DNA from 2 places in the Arthrobacter ginkgonis genome. Region 1 is predicted to be linked to the other one. Evidence: riboswitches for the same ligand, from Rfam matches in the RefSeq annotation. Region 1 holds a riboswitch; the other holds the start of a gene.
The links. A riboswitch is a leader RNA that binds a small molecule or an ion and turns the genes downstream of it on or off. The one in region 1 is predicted to bind guanidine.

Region 1 (7,625 bases):
ACGATCGCCATCCAGTTCAGCCAGGCGAAGTTCCCGGTGGCCACCAGCCACAGCTGGGTCCCCACGACGACGGCCGCGGCGATGGTCGCCACCGGCTGCGGAGCGAAGAGCAGGAACGGCACCACCAGTTGGGCGAAGTGGTTGCCGGCCACCTCCATCCGGTGCAGCGGCTTGGGCAGCAGGTGGGCCTGCCGGCTGAGCGGGCCCGGCATGGGCTGGGTCTCGTGATGGTAGAAAAGGGCCGTGAAGTCCCGCCATTCGCTGCCGCCGCGGATCTTGATCATCCCGGCGCCGAACTCCAGGCGGAACACCAGCCAGATGGCCAGAAGGATCATGGGGGCGGGCGGGGGCACGCGGTCGGAACCGAGGAAAGCCGCCAGGAACCCGGCCTCCAGCAGCAGCATCTCCCAGCCGAACCCGTAGAAGGTGTGCCCCACGTTGACGATGGACATATACATCCCCCACAGGAGCAGGAACGCGACCATCGGCACCCACGGGGGACCCGCTTGGGGCAGGCCGGCAACCAGCAGCGCGGAGACGGCCAGGCCCGTCCAGCACATCGCGCGCAGCCGCCGGTCGGTGTACGGCCAGCGGGTGAACAGGGTGGGGCGCGGCCGCAGGCCGCTTTGGATGGTCCGTTCCAGGTACCGGGGCACCGGCAGCAGGCCGTGTTCGCCGAGCAGCGCCGGGAACTGGTTCAGCGTGGACAGGAACGCCACGAAGTACAGCGCTGCGATGCCGCGCTGCAGCACTTGCCGGGCAAACTCGCGGTCGGTGGCGTTGAACCAGCCCGCGTCGAACCAGAGGATCCAATCCACGTTCCCACGCTACGCCGTAAGGGGGCGCGTGGTCACCGGTAGCAGGGACGGGGCCGTTCCTCCGCAAAGCGCGGGGCAGTCGGGTCCCTGCGTGGCGACGAAGTCGACACGAGAGGGCCGTTCCCCCGCAAGCGCGGGGCAGTCGGGTCCCTGCGTGGCGACGAAGTCGACACGAGAGGGCCTGCCCCGCGCGCTAGCCCTTGGGGACCGGCGGGCCAACGGCCAGCAGCGCGGCGGTGGCCGCGGCGATCAGCACGGCGCCCACCACGGAGGCAGCCACCGGACGGCGCAGGCACAAGGCCTGCAGCTTTTCGACCGCCCCGGAAGGCTGCTCGCCGCCGGGGGCCAGCCGCCAGCCGCCCTCCAGCAGCCCGCGCCGGGCGGTGGCCCGCTCAAACGGCAGGGTGGCGAAGGGAATGATGGCGGAGGCCAGCCCCAGCAGGCCGCGGACGAAGCCCCAGCGCTGGTTGACCCAGACGAACACCGTCACCACGCAGTAGGCCAAAAACACCACGCCGTGGACCAGTCCGAACACGGGCACCAGCGCCTCGGTGATGCCGGAGTACTTCAGCACCATGCCCAGGATCAGCAGGGCCCAAGTGACCATTTCCGCCAGCGCGAGGGCGCCGTAGAGCTTCTTGGGCGGGAGTTTGGAAGGGGCGGTGGAGGAGAGGTGGGACTGGGTCGTGCCGTCTTGGGTCTTGGTGTTCTGGGTCATGGTGTCTTTCGGTCGGGAGCGCGACGGGGCGGGCGGGCAAGGGGGAGGGCCTCCGGTGGTAGCCTAACCGGCAGGAATCCACCTTTCCCCGGACGAGGGAGCCGTACCCGGACCACGACAAGACGGCCGCTGAAGGGACGGGTGCGCCATGGCGTGGATCGTGTTGGTGGTGTCGGGACTGTTGGAGGCCGTCTGGGCGGTGGCCCTGGGCAAGTCGGAGGGATTCACCCGCCTGGGGCCCGCGGTGGTGTTCGGGATCGGCGTGGTCCTGAGCATGCTGGGTCTGGCATATGCCATGCGAAGCATATCCATCGGAACCGCTTACGCGGTGTGGGTGGGCATCGGGGCGTCCCTGACCGTGGCCTACGGAATGGCCTTCGGCGGCGACGCCGTCAGCTGGCAGAAGATCGTCCTGATCACGGTCCTGATCGGATGTGTCGTGGGGCTGAAGTTCGTCGAGTGACCCGCGCGGGGCGCCCGGCACCGGCCGCAGGGACCGGGGGATGGTAAGCGCGGGGCAGCCGGTGCAACCAACCTGCTGGCTGAGTACAGCTAGCGCCAGCGGGTGGTCATGAAGAAGCCCGCCATCGCCAGCCCGAAGCCGATCACGATGTTCCAGCCGCCGATCATGACCACGGGCAGCACGCCCTGGGAAATGTAGTAGACCATGATCCAGAGCAGGCCCAGGATCATCAGGCCGAACATGACGGGCTTGTACCAGACCGGCAGCGGCTTGTAGCTGGCTTGGCCGGCGCCGGAGGCCTCGTCGGGCCGGCGGTTCTTGCGTCGGGTCTTGGACTCTGGCACGGCTTCTCCTGCGCTCGGGCGCCGGCGACATCCGCGAAGACTGCGGGTCGGGCGTTATTGTGGCTGGTGGGCCGGTCCGAATAGCACCGGCACGCTCCTTGTCAATATCTCAATTGTAGCCGCTGGGGCCCTTCCGCCCCGGGCGACGGCGCGGAAGGAACCAGGAATGCCCGAAGCGGCCCAAGTCACCCGCAGATCAACGGGTGCTGCGCACGACCGCCCGCGGCGGGGTCCCTTCTCGACGGCCTTCGGGATTTTCGGCGAACTGTTTCTCACCGCCGGCGCCGTGCTGCTGCTCTTCGTCGTCTGGCAGTTGTGGTGGACGAACCTCGACGCCGGACGCGCCCAGGAAACGGCCGTTGAGCGCGCCCTGGAAGGATTTGCCGGGACTCCTGCCGAGGAGCCGGCTGGCGAACCGGCGGATAACCCGCTGCTGGAAGGGAACCCGTTCGCGGTCATGTATGTCCCGCGCTTCGGCGAGGACTTCGCGCGGCCGGTGACCACCGGCGTCGGACTGGACGTGCTCAACACCCTGGGCATCGGCCACTACCCCGACACGCAGATGCCGGGGGAGAAGGGCAACTTCGCCGTGGCCGCCCACCGGCAGACTTACGGGGAAGCTTTCCGCGAAATCGACCGGCTCCGCGACGGCGACCTGATCTACGTGCAGACCGCCAAGGGCTTTTACACCTACGCCTACCGCAGCACGCAGATCGTCCACCCCTCCGCCGCCGAGGTCCTGGCGCCGGTGCCCGGCCGGCCGGGCGAAAAGCCCACCGAGGCCGTGCTGACCATGACCAGCTGCGACCCCCCGTTCACCACCCGGATGCGGATCATTGCCGTCTCCGTGCTCGAATCGTTCACGCCCGCCGCGGACGGCCCGCCGGCGGCCATCGCCGCAACCGTCGCCAAGCTGCAGAAGTAGCAGGGAGCAACAAATGTACGCCTGGATTTTCCGCCACCTGCCCGGACCGCTGTGGATCCGCCTCCTCATTTCCGTCCTGCTGATTGCTGCGGCCATACTGGTCCTGATGGAATACGTGTTCCCGTGGGCGAACCGCCAGTTCGTTCCCTGGACCGACTCGACGATTGGCATGGTGCTCCCGCGATGACCGCCCCCACCCGGATCCTGGTGATCGACAACTACGACAGCTTCGTCTACACGCTGGTCGGCTACCTGCAGGAACTCGGCGCCGAAACCACCGTGGTCCGCAACGACGACGTCACGCTGGCCGAGGCGATCGAACTGGCCTCCGCGCGCGACGGCGTCCTGATCTCCCCCGGCCCGGGCAACCCGGCCGAGGCCGGCGTGTGCGTCGAGCTGATCAAGTGGTGCGGCACCCACGCCAAGCCGCTGCTGGGGGTGTGCCTGGGCCACCAGGCCATCGCCGAGGCCTACGGCGGCGTGGTCACCCACGCCGAGGAACTGATGCACGGGAAGACCTCGCTGGTGCACCACGGCTCCCACCCGATCTTCCACGACGTCGCCAACCCGTTCACGGCGACCCGCTACCACTCCCTGGCCGCCGTGCGCTCCTCCATCCCGGAGGAGCTGGAAATCACCGCCGAGACCGAGGGCGGCGTCGTGATGGGCCTGGCGCACCGCAAGGCGCCGCTGTGGGGCGTGCAGTTCCACCCCGAATCCGTCCTCACCGAGGGCGGCTACCAGATGCTCGGCAACTGGCTGGAGTCCCTCGGGCTGGCCGGGGCGGCCCTTGCGGCCGCGGACCTGAGCCCGCTCATCAAGCAGTAGGGCGGCCCGGGGCCATAAGTCCCGGACCGCCCCGCTTGGTTAGCCTGCCCCGCGCGCTAGTCCTCCCAGTCGCCGCGTCCGTTCCCCGAGTCGCCCTCGTCGCCCGAGTCTTCGTCGGAATCCCCCTCGGAATCCTCGCCGGAGTCTCCGGACCCATCGGAGGATTCGTCAGCGGACGGATCCGGCTCCTCCGCGGCCGGGGCCACGGCGACGGTGACCACCACGGTGCTGCCCGGGTCGACGTCGCTGCCGGCGGCCTGCTCCTGGCGGATGATCGTGCCCGGTTCCACCAGCGAGTTCTCCTCCTGGCGGACTTCCAGATTCAGCTGCACGGCGTCGTCGGCGAGGGCCGCGCGGGCGCTCTCCTCCGTCAGGTCGATCAGGCGCGGCACCGTGACCTTCCCGGTGGAGAACGTCAGGTCCACGGTGCTGCCGGCCTTGACCTGCTCGCCGAGTTCGGGGTTCGTCCCGACGAGCCGGTCGCGGGGCACGGTCGCGGAGTTGTCGTTCTTCACTTCGCCGACCAGCAGTCCCAGCTCGGTGAGCACGCGCTCCACGGAGGCCTCGCTCTGTCCGGCCAGGTCCTTGGGCAGCTGGACCTGCTCGGGGCCCATGGAGATCAGCAGCCGCACCTCGGAGTCCACCCGCAGTTGCTCCCCGGCCAGCGGCTTGGTGCCCACGGCCAGGTCCTTGGGGACGGCGTCGTCGTACACCTGCTCGGTCAGCGGGCGCAGGTTGACGGCGACCAGCGCGTTTTGCGCCTGCGTGAGGGTCATATTGGCGACCTCCGGCACGGCGACCGTCGCGTTGCGCGCCCGCTCCTCCTCGCTCCAGTTCCAGAGCAGCCAGCCGCCGGCGCCCAGCACCACAACGACGGCGAGGGCCAGGACCGTGGTCCATGCCCGCCGGCGGGCGGCATCGCGGTCCCTGTCGAAACGGTCCCGGCCGCCGCGGCGGGCGGGATAGGCCGGTTCGGCGTGCTCGGTCGCGTACTGCTCCCCGTAGTGGCCGTAGCCGTCCTCCGCCGGAGCGGGATCGTAGGTTTCCGGGGACGGCGACTCCACGGACAGCGCTCCCACCGGCACCATGGCGGCCAGGGTCTCCTGGTGCTCTCCATGGGCCTGGTGCTCCCCGTGGTCCCGCAGCGGCGGGAGGTCGTGGGCGCGGGTGGGGGGCCCGGCCTGCATCGCAAAGGCGGCGGTGGCGGTGTCCTCGGCGCCGGGAGCCGGCAGCGGGGTCGTGGCCAGCGCCTGGGTGGCGGCCTCAGGGTCCTGGCCGGCACGGGCGGCCACGAGCGCCGCGGCGAACTCGGCGGCACCCTGGTACCGGTCCTCCCGGTCCTTCCGCAGGGCGCGCTCGACGACGGCGTCCAGCTGGGCGGGCACGTCCGGGTTCAGTTCGCTGGGGAGCACCGCCTGCTCGCTGACGTGCTGGTAGGCAACGGACAGGGGGCTGTCCCCGATGAACGGCGGGCGCCCGGTGAGCAGCTCGTAGAGCAGGCATCCGGCGGAGTACAGGTCGCTGCGGGCGTCAGCGGACTCGCCGCGGGCCTGCTCGGGAGAGAGGTACTGGGCGGTGCCGACGACGGCCTGGGTCTGCGTCATGGTGGCCCCGGAGTCGGCCAGGGCCCGGGCGATGCCGAAGTCCATCACCTTGACGTGGCCGTCCGGGGTGACCATCACGTTGGCCGGCTTGATGTCCCGGTGGATGATTCCCTTGCGGTGGCTGTAGTCCAGGGCGTCCAGCACGCCCAAGGCGTAGCGGCCCGCGGACTCCACGGTCACTTCACCGGCCCGGAGCAGCTCCCGCAGGGTGCGGCCGTCGACGTATTCCATCACGATGAACGGTGCGGCCAGGCCTTTCCCCACGATCTCAGGGAGAGGTTCCTCGCCGGTGTCGTAGACGGCGACGATCGACGGATGGTTCAGTCCGGCCACGGCCTGGGCCTCGCGGCGGAACCTGGCCTGGAACATCGGGTCCCGGGCCAGATCGGCACGCAGCAGCTTGATGGCGACCTCGCGCCCCAGACGAAGGTCGCGCCCGCGGTGGACGTCGGCCATGCCGCCGCGGCCGATCAGCGGGCCAACCTCATAGCGGTCATCAAGGGTGCGGGGTGCGGCCACGGCTGGGTGCCCTTCCGGGATCACCGGTTGTCAGCCGAGGAAGACGGGGTCGTGCCGGGGATGGACGGCAGAATGGACGTCGGCGTGGGCTCCGGGGTCTCCTCCTCGACCTCCTCCGGTCCGCTGGAGACGGTGTACTCGACAGAGAAGCCGCGGGCCACCTCGTCGCCTTCGCCCGGGTTCACCGAGATGACCCGGCCCTTGGGGACGGTGTCGCTGGGCACGGAGCCCGCGGAGACCGGACTCAGGCCCGCCTTCTGCAGCTTGGCGCGGACGCTGCCCTCGGTCGCGCCGACCAGGCCGGAGGGCACCTGCACGCTGGAGCTTTGGATCGCGTAGGAAACGGTGACGGTGTCGCCGGCGGACACCGTGCCGGCGGGGGAGACGTCCAGCACCGTGTTCTCCCGTTGGGTGCTCTCCACCGGGACGGCGTTGACCTTCAGGCCCTTGGCCTCCAGGTCCTGGCGAACGCTGTTAAGAGGTTGGCCCAGGTACTCGTTCTTGGAAATCACGATCCCCGCGGGGGCGGAGGAGGTCGGGCGGGCGGAGGTGCTCGAGGGCGTGGGGGGCGCGGAGGAGCTGCTGCTCGCCGGCGCGGACGAAGAGGCGGTGGTCGGGGCGGGCGATTCGGTCTGTTCCCCGCCGTCGCCGCCGCCGGTCAGCAGCGGCGCCAGCCAGACGCCGAGGGCGGCCAGGAGCACCAGTGTGACGAGCGCCAGCAGCGGCCACGTCCACGGGCTGCGCTTGCGGACGCCGCGGTCCCCGCGGCCGTCGCGTTCGGCCGGGACCCGGCCGTTGTCTCCGGCCCCGCCGTCGTACTCGTCCTCGTCGTCGTCCGGGCTCCAGGCGCGGCTGGCGCCCAACAGCGAATCGAAGCCGGCCTCGCCGTTGCCGCCAGAGGGCGTGGCGGTGGTGGGCGTGGCAGACATCGGGGTGGCGACGGTCGGCAGGGCGCTGGTGGCCGGGGCGGAGGCTCCGGCCGCGGACGGCTGCGCACGCGTGGCGGCGTCGGTGTACGGGACCGCCTCGGTGGCTGCGGTGTCCGGCGCTTCCGCGCCGACCAGCAGCATGCCCGGCACCGCGGCCTGGGCGGCCTTGATGTTGCCGGCGCGGATGGCGTCCGCGGCCTCGGCCAGCTTGGTGGCGTTGGCGGGGCGCTCGGCCGGGTTCTTGGCCAGCATCGACATGATCAGGGCGCGCACCGGGGCCGGAATGGACTCGGGCAGCGGTGGTGGGGTGTCGTTGACCTGGGCCAGTGCGATCGCGATCTGCGACTCGCCGGTGAAGGGCCGGCGGCCGGCCAGGCACTCGTAGCCGATCACGCCGAGCGAGTAGATGTCGCTGACGCCGGTGGCCGTCTGGCCGGTGGCCTGCTCCGGGGCCAGGTACTGGGCGGTGCCCATGAC
Region 2 (7,625 bases), on a different contig from region 1:
GGATCACCTCGGGGTTGTAGGCGGCCTTGGGGCCGGGGACGTAGCGCACGGAGGAAAGCTCGCCGCGGTACCGGAAGCACCCGTGCCGGCGGTACAGCTCCCAGTCCACGGGGCCGCCGCGGTCCAGGCCCACGCTGATCCCGGCGAACGGGGCCATGCCGATCAGCATCGTCACCTCGTCCAGGCCGAACGCCGCACGCCCGTCCACCCGGACCCCGATCTCCCAGCGGAACCCGGGCAGGGCCGTGAAGCCGACCGTGACCGAGCGTGCGCCCGGCTCCAGCGGCGCGCTGGCGTGGCGCATCGCCCCGTACTGGTTGTAGGCGAGGACCAGCCGGCCGTCCTCGATCCGCAGCTGGTAGCCGCCGCCCTGGTCGCCGTGGGCCAGCAGCACCCCGGCGTCGCCCTCGCGCCAGTGCAGGTCCACCTCGATCGTGAAGCTGCGCAGCCGGACCAGCTTGGCGCTGCGGTACCGCTCCAGCGTGGGGGCGCCGGGGAAGAGCGTCACCGGCGCCTCCAGCGCCAGCTCGGTGGCGGGCCGGTTGCGGTTGAACGACCCGTCGTCGTTCAGCGGGAACACCTGGTTCTCCCACGCGCTGGCACGCCAGCGCTCGGCCAGGCGCGCGACGGCGTCGGGCCGCTCGGCGGCGAGGTCGCGCGTCTCCGTCGGGTCCGCGGCGACGTCGTAGAGCTCCCAGCCGCCCTCGTCCCATCCGGGCCCGTTCGGGGCCGGGGCGATCGCCTTGAGGCCGCCCTCGATGAACGCGCGCCGGCCGTTGAGTTCGGTGTACTGCTCGGTGTGCAGGGTGGGCAGGGACGCGTCCCGCAGCCAGTGGTCGAAGGCCACGCCGTCGGCCGGCCGCGCCGGGATGCCGGCGCGTTCGGCCAGCGGCTCGACGCCGGCCAGGCGCAGCAGCGTGGCGCCGATGTCGGTCGCGTAGGCGTACTGGTGGCGCACGCCGTCGTCGTCCGCGGCCCGCGGCAGGCCCGCGGGCCAGGAGACGAGCATCGGCACCCGCACTCCCCCGCCGTGGGTGTAGGTCTTGTACATCCGGAACGGCGTGTTCGAGGCGTAGGCCCAGCCGCGCGGGTAGTGGACGTAGGTCTGGGGGCCGCCGATCAGGTCCGGGTCGCGCGGCACGTCCGGTTCCCAGTCCTCCGGCAGCCCGGTGCGGACCCCGCCGAAGCGGCTGAAGTAGCTGCGGGTGCCGGTGTCCCCGCCCTCGGAGGTGCCCCCGTTGTCGGAGGTGAAGACGAAGATCGTGTTCTGGTACTCGCCCATCGCCTTGAGCCGGTTGGCGAGCCGGGCGAGGTTCTGGTCCACGTTGTCCACCGCGGCGGCGAAGGCCTCCATGTAGCGGGCGAAGGTCCGCTGCTGGGCCTCGGTGAGCGAATCCCAGGGCACGACGTCGGCGCCCGCCTCCCGGTTGCGGGGTGCGCAGCGGGTGTCCGGGCCGAACAGCCCGATCTCGATCTGCCGCGCGAAGCGCTCGTCGCGGATGTGGTCCCAGCCGGCGTCGTAGCGCCCCCGGTAGGTTTCCAGGTCCCGCTCCTTGGCCTGCACCGGGCCGTGCACCGCCTGGTGGGCGAAGTACAGGAAGAACGGCTTGGCCGGGTCGTTGGCCCGCAGTTCCCCGATCATGCCCAGCGCCTGGTCGGTCAGGTCGTCGGTGAGGTAGTAGTCCTCCGGGTATTCGTCGACGACCACCTGGCCGTTGTCGCGCACCAGCCGGTGCGGGTGGAACAGGGACGTGAAGCCGTCCATGCACCCGTAGTAGCGGTCGAACCCGCGCTGCAGCGGCCAGGAGTCCTTGGCCGCGCCGTCGTGCATCTTCGATTCGACCGTCAGGTGCCACTTGCCCACCATGAAGGTGGCGTAGCCGCCGGCGCGGAAGCTCTCCGCCAGCGTGGGGGCGTCCGCGGGCAGTTCCATCGCGGAGTTCGGGAAGCCGGGATCCATGTGGGGCACGTAGGCGAACCCTGCCCGGTGCGGGTTCAGCCCCGTCAGCAGCGCGGCCCGCGCCGGCGCGCACATCGGCGGGGTCTGGTAGTTGCCCAGCCGGTACCCCTCCCCCGCGATGGCCTCCAGCGTGGGGGTGTGGATCTCGCCGCCGAACGGGGAGATGTCGCTGTAGCCCATGTCGTCCATGAGCATGACGACGACGTTCGGCGCCCCGGCGGGCGCGGTGGGCCGGGGCGGCCAGCAGGGGGCCGATTCGCTGGCCTTCTCCGAGACCATGCCCCCGAAGCCCGCATAGTCGCGTACGGGGTAGCTGCCGTTGTTGATCTGCGTCATGATCCTTCTTCATTCCTTCCGCCGCGGCGGCGGGGTGCGCCGGGGCGGTGGTTCGGTCGGTGCGTGCGGGGACGCCAGTGCTTTCCGGGACGCCGGCGCGGCGGTCCCACCGAAGCCTTTCGGGGAACCGCCGCCGGGCAGGCGCCTAGCCCAGGTCGATCTTGGAGGTTTCCTTGGTCAGCCGGACCGCGACCATGCCTGCGACCATGACCGCTGCGAAGAAGGCGGCGACCAGTCCGATGCTGCCTCCGGCGGCGAGGACCAGCCCCGTGGCGATCATCGGGCTGAAGCCGGCGCCCAGGGTGGAGGCCCCCTGGTAGGAGAGCGAGGCGCCGGTGTAGCGGACGCTGGTGGGGAACTGCTCGGCGACGAACGCGCCGATCGGCCCGTAGAGCAGGCCCTGCACCACCCCGTTGCCGACCACGATCGCGACGGCGAAGCCCCAGAGGGTGCCGTTGTTCAGCAGGGCGATCAGCGGGTAGGCCAGCACGACGCCGACCACGCCGCCGATCAGCAGCATGCGGTTGCGCCCGATCCGGTCGCTCATGCGCGCGGCCCAGAACGTGACGAGCAGGGTGACGATGGCGCCGGCGGCCTTCCAGTTCAGCACTCCGGAGCGGTCCACCCCGTTCTCCACGGCGAGCGAGACGCCCCAGACGGTGAACAGTCCCTGGCAGGCGTAGAAGCTCATGGCGGCCAGCAGCGCCAGGACCACGGCGCGCGGGTGGTCGCGCAGGACCTCAAGGATCGGCATCCTGCGCTTGTCGTTGACGGCCTCCAGCCGCTGGAAGGACGGCGTCTCGGAGACCTTCAGCCGGATCACCAGGCCGACGGCGATCAGCACGGCGCTGAGCAGGAACGGGATGCGCCACCCCCACGTCAGGAAGTTCTCGCCGGTCAGCGCGGAGACCGCGGAGACCACCAGTGTGGCCATGATGGCCCCGGCCGGGCCGCCGGCGCTGGCGAAGGAGGTGGCGAAGCCGCGCTTGGCCTTCGGCGCGTGCTCGAGCGCCATCAGGGCCGCCCCGCCCCACTCGCCGCCGACGGCGATGCCCTGGCAGATGCGCAGCAGCACCAGCGCGATCGGCGCGGCGATCCCGATCTGGGCGGTGGTGGGCAGCACGCCGATCAGCGTGGTGCCCACGCCCATGATCAGCATGGAGAGCACCAGCATCTTCTTGCGGCCCAGCTTGTCGCCGAAGTGGCCGAAGACGACGCCGCCGAGCGGGCGGGCCACGTAGCCGACGGCCAGCGTGGCGAAGGAGGCGAAGAGCGCGAATCCGGCGCCGAGGTCGGCGAAGAAGACGTGGCCGAACACCAGCGAGGCGGCCGTCGCGTAAAGGATGAAGTCGTAGTACTCGATGGCGCTGCCGATGAAGCTCGAGGAGAGGATGCGGCGCATCTCCGCCGTGTTCAGCGATTCGTTCACGGCCGGCCCCGAGGGTTCGCCCGAAGGGGCCGGGCCCGTGAGGGAGGCTCCGGTGCCTCCATGGGTCTGGGTGCGATTCACGACACTTCCTTGTGGGTGAGGGACGATTCTGGTTCCAGTGTGTGCCACCGCACAGGATCTGTATAATCAATTGATCCAAGGAAATCGATCAGGAAAACTTATGCCTGAAATCACGCTGCGCCAGCTCCAGTACTACGTTCGGGTCATCGAGCACGGCTCGGTGACGGCGGCCGCCGCGGCGTGCCACATTTCCCAGGCCGCGGTTTCGATGGCCATCTCCCAGCTGGAACGCTCGCTGGAGACCGACCTGCTGATCCGCTCACGTTCCAAGCGGGTCGCCCCCACGCCGGCGGGGCGCGAGTTTGCCGCACATGCCCGGGCGGTCCTGGCCCGGGTGGCCGAGGCCGAAGAGGCGATGACGGACCACCGCGACCTGATGCGCGGCCCCCTGAACATCGGTTTCGCCCAGTCGATTTCGCCACGCCTGATGCCGGTGCTCGCCGAGCACTTCACCACCCGCTATCCGGAGGTGGAGCTCGGATTCCGGGAGGGGGCGCCCTCGGAGATACAGGACGCGGTCCGCGACGGACACCTGGACTTCGCGCTCGTCTATGAGTTGCAGGCCGCGCCCGACCTGACCCCGGTGCGCCTGATCGACATCCACCTGCACGTGATGCTGCCCGCCACGCATCCGCTGGCGGGCGAACCCGGGATCCACCTGGCGCAGGTCATCGGCGAACCGGCCGTCCTGCTCGACGTCCCGCCGACGATCGAACGGCTCACTTCCATCGTGTCCGACCTCGGGCTGCGCATGGACGTGCGCTGGAGGAGCAGCAACATGGAGACGATCCGCTGCATGGTGGCGCGCGGGCTGGGGTACTCGCTGATCAACAGCGTGCCGGCGACCGGAGCGACCTTCGACGGGCGCACCGTGGTGTACCTGCCCGTCCTGGATGCGGTGCAAGGCAACGCGCTGGTCGGCGTGCTGCCGAGCGAGCACCGCCCCTCGCGCCGCGTGGAGGAGGCGCTGGAGGCGCTGCGTTCGGCCTGAGGGCGGCGGATCGCCCGCGCGGACGCGGGTGAGGGAGTTGACATTGCCGCCCGCCAAGGGGCGTGGGATCCTGAAAGGAGCCCGAAACAACGGGCTTCCGGACGATGGGTGCCGTACCCGGTGTGCGACAAGACGGCCCGTGGAGGCTGTCATGTCATGGTTCGTTCTGGTGTTGTCCGGTGTGCTTGAGGCGGCGTGGGCCACCGCGCTGGGCAAGTCCGAGGGCTTCAGCCGACTGGGTCCGTCCGTTGTGTTCTTCTCCGCGTTGGCCGCCAGCATGGCGGGACTGGCCTATGCCATGCGGGGCCTGCCGGTTGGCACCGCCTACGCGGTGTGGGTCGGCATCGGGGCGGTACTTACCGTGGTCTATGCGATGGCCACCGGCGGGGAGCCGCTGTCGGTGGTAAAGGTGCTGTTCCTGCTGATGATCGTCGCCGGCGTGGTGGGGCTCAAGCTCTCCCACTAGGCAGGTCCTCGCCTGAGGGGGGCGACGACGCCGGCGGTGCGTTCCGGCGTCGTCCCCCCTCCCTGTCCGGTACCGCCGCGCGGGCGGGCTCAGTCCGTGGAGGCCGGGAGGGCAGCCGCTTGGGCCCGGTACCGCTCGAAGGCGAGGGCCCGTTCCCGGGCGCCTTCCGGATCGACCGAGGAGTCGGCGAAGGAGTCAAGGATGGTGCGGAAGTGCCGCTCGATCCCGTCCCGCGTTTCCGGGTAGGGCAGGATGTGCACGGCGTCCTCCTCGATGCCGCGCTTGACGTGCCCGGCCAGCACGATCGGATCCATGCCGCCGCTGTAGAGCTGGTGCTGCAGCGCAATGAACTCGGGATCCGCGCGGAACCCCGAGTTCGCGGCCAAGTGGGCCGGCCGGGTGTCCTGGGCGAAGGCGATGTTGGACCGGATGCTGGCCGGACACAGCACCGAGGCACCGATGCCGTGGGCCGGCAGGGACAGCGCGTAGCTCTCCATCAGGTTGATCACCGCCGCCTTGCTGGCCGCGTAGATCGCCGCGGTGGGGCTGCCCTCGAAGCCGGCCATGGAGGCGGTGCTGACGATGTGGCCGTCCCGCCCGCTGGCGATCATGCGGGGCAGGAACGTCTGGATGCCGTTGATGACGCCCTGCAGGTTCACGCCCATCACCCAGTCGAAGTCCTCATAGGTGGCCGTGGCCAAGGGCCCGAAGCTGTTGACCCCCGCGGTGTTGAAGAGCAGCTGCGGCGCGGAGCCGAAGATCGCCTCGACCTCGTCCGCGGCGGCCGCGTAGGCCTGCCGGTCGGTGATGTCGAGCTCGATCCCGTGCGCCTCGATTCCCTCGGAGCGCAGCAGCTCCAGGGCGTCGTCGATCGCGGCCCGGCGGATGTCGGCGATCACGATGCGGCACCCGGCGTGCCCGAAGACCCGCGCCTGCCCCAGGCCGGCGCCCGAGGCGCCGCCGGTGATGAAGGCGATCTTGCCCGCGAACTCCCTCACTTGCCCTCCTCCCGACCCAGCGGAATGATGCCCAGGTCGTGCAGCAGGCTGGCCTTGTTCCACGAGGCCCACTCCTCCGCGATCCTGCCGTCGGCGAACCGGCACATCACGATGCCTCGGGCGTGCACGGGCCGCCGGGTGGCCCGGACCCCCAGGTAGTCGCCCAGGTGGGTGCCGCGCGCCTCCCACCGGTAGGCGGCGCGGTCCCCCTGCACGATCACGTCGCTGTGGGTGCGCACCAGGTCGGGGAAGCCGCGGTAGAGCCGTGCGATCCCCTCCCGCAGCTGGTCGCGGCTGTAGTCCGTCTTCTCGCCGTGGCGGACGAAGTCGGCTGCGTAGTAGGTGTCGATGGCCTCGCTGGCGGCCTCGTGGCCCTGGTGCGACAGGGCGCTCAGGAGCAGCTCCCGGTTGGGCAGCTCCTGCTTGGGTTGTTCTGTGGACGCGGTGACGGACATGCTGTGGGCTCCTTCGTGGTTCGCTGCAGGGGTGGCCTAGCCGGCCGGGACAAGCTGGGCGCCGTCGAAAAAGCCGCCGCCCTGGTAGACCAGGGGCGCCTTGCCCGAGGCCCGGGCATCGATCACCTCGCCGATGAAGATGGTGTGGGTGAAGGCCGGAATCTTGTACTTGACCTCGAGCTCGAAGTGGCCGGCCACGCCGTCGAGCACCGGGACCCCGCGTTCGCTGGGGGTCCAGTCCAGCTGCGCGAACTTGTCTCCGCCGGAGGCGGCGAAGGCGCCGGCCACCGCCCGCTGGTCGGCGGCCAGGATGTTGACCCCCAGGTGGTCGCTGTCGAACACCGCCGGGTAGGAACGCGAGGATTCGTTGACGCACACCAGCACCAGCGGCGGGTCCAGGGAAATGGAGGAGAAGGCGTTGACGGCCAGCCCGTAGGGGACGCCGTCCACGGCGGTGGTGACCACGGTGACGCCCGTGGGGTACTGGCGGTGGACGGCCCGCACCCGCTCCGCCAGTTCCTGCGCCGGTTCCTGCACCGCGGCCGGGCCGGCCTCGGCGGTGCTCGTGTTCGTGTTCATGACGCCTCCTGGGGGACGGCGCCGGCGGCGGCGCCGTCGGCGGGGAAATCGGATTGGATGCGGCGGTGGCGCTCGGCGGCCTGGGTGCGCCACTCGCCGTGGGTCGGAATGTAGAGGCGGCGGTCCCCGATGGCTTCGACCACCAGTTCGCCGACCTGTTCGGGGTCCAGGAACCGGAAGTTCTTCCCGTTGCCGGAGATGTCCACGTCGAACAGCGCCCCGTTCGAGGTGGCGGGCCGGTGCCGCAGGCTCGCCGCGATGTTGGTGCGCACCGGTCCGGGGATCAGCACGCTGGCCGAGACCACCGACCCCGCCGCCTCCAGTTCCGCG

Region 2: another riboswitch for guanidine. It lies ahead of ABD912_RS16035 (DMT family transporter); the one in region 1 lies ahead of ABD912_RS19130 (DMT family transporter).

The regions. Positions count from the first base shown of each region.
Region 1 is NZ_BAABEO010000025.1:119,069-126,693, reverse strand. Features, by position in the region: gene ABD912_RS19140 (lipase maturation factor family protein) at 1-818, opposite strand, end outside; gene ABD912_RS19135 (DUF3817 domain-containing protein) at 1,012-1,536, opposite strand; guanidine-III (ykkC-III) riboswitch at 1,605-1,667, shown strand; gene ABD912_RS19130 (DMT family transporter) at 1,685-1,999, shown strand; gene ABD912_RS19125 (cell division protein CrgA) at 2,089-2,343, opposite strand; gene ABD912_RS19120 (class E sortase) at 2,510-3,268, shown strand; gene ABD912_RS19115 (hypothetical protein) at 3,282-3,455, shown strand; gene ABD912_RS19110 (anthranilate synthase component II) at 3,452-4,096, shown strand; gene pknB (Stk1 family PASTA domain-containing Ser/Thr kinase) at 4,153-6,219, opposite strand; gene ABD912_RS19100 (protein kinase domain-containing protein) at 6,240-7,625, opposite strand, start outside.
Region 2 is NZ_BAABEO010000020.1:199,220-206,844, forward strand. Features, by position in the region: gene ABD912_RS16020 (arylsulfatase) at 1-2,296, opposite strand, end outside; gene ABD912_RS16025 (MFS transporter) at 2,442-3,806, opposite strand; gene ABD912_RS16030 (LysR family transcriptional regulator) at 3,907-4,797, shown strand; guanidine-III (ykkC-III) riboswitch at 4,872-4,939, shown strand; gene ABD912_RS16035 (DMT family transporter) at 4,949-5,263, shown strand; gene ABD912_RS16040 (SDR family NAD(P)-dependent oxidoreductase) at 5,353-6,261, opposite strand; gene ABD912_RS16045 (ester cyclase) at 6,258-6,716, opposite strand; gene ABD912_RS16050 (flavin reductase family protein) at 6,753-7,295, opposite strand; gene ABD912_RS16055 (SDR family NAD(P)-dependent oxidoreductase) at 7,292-7,625, opposite strand, start outside.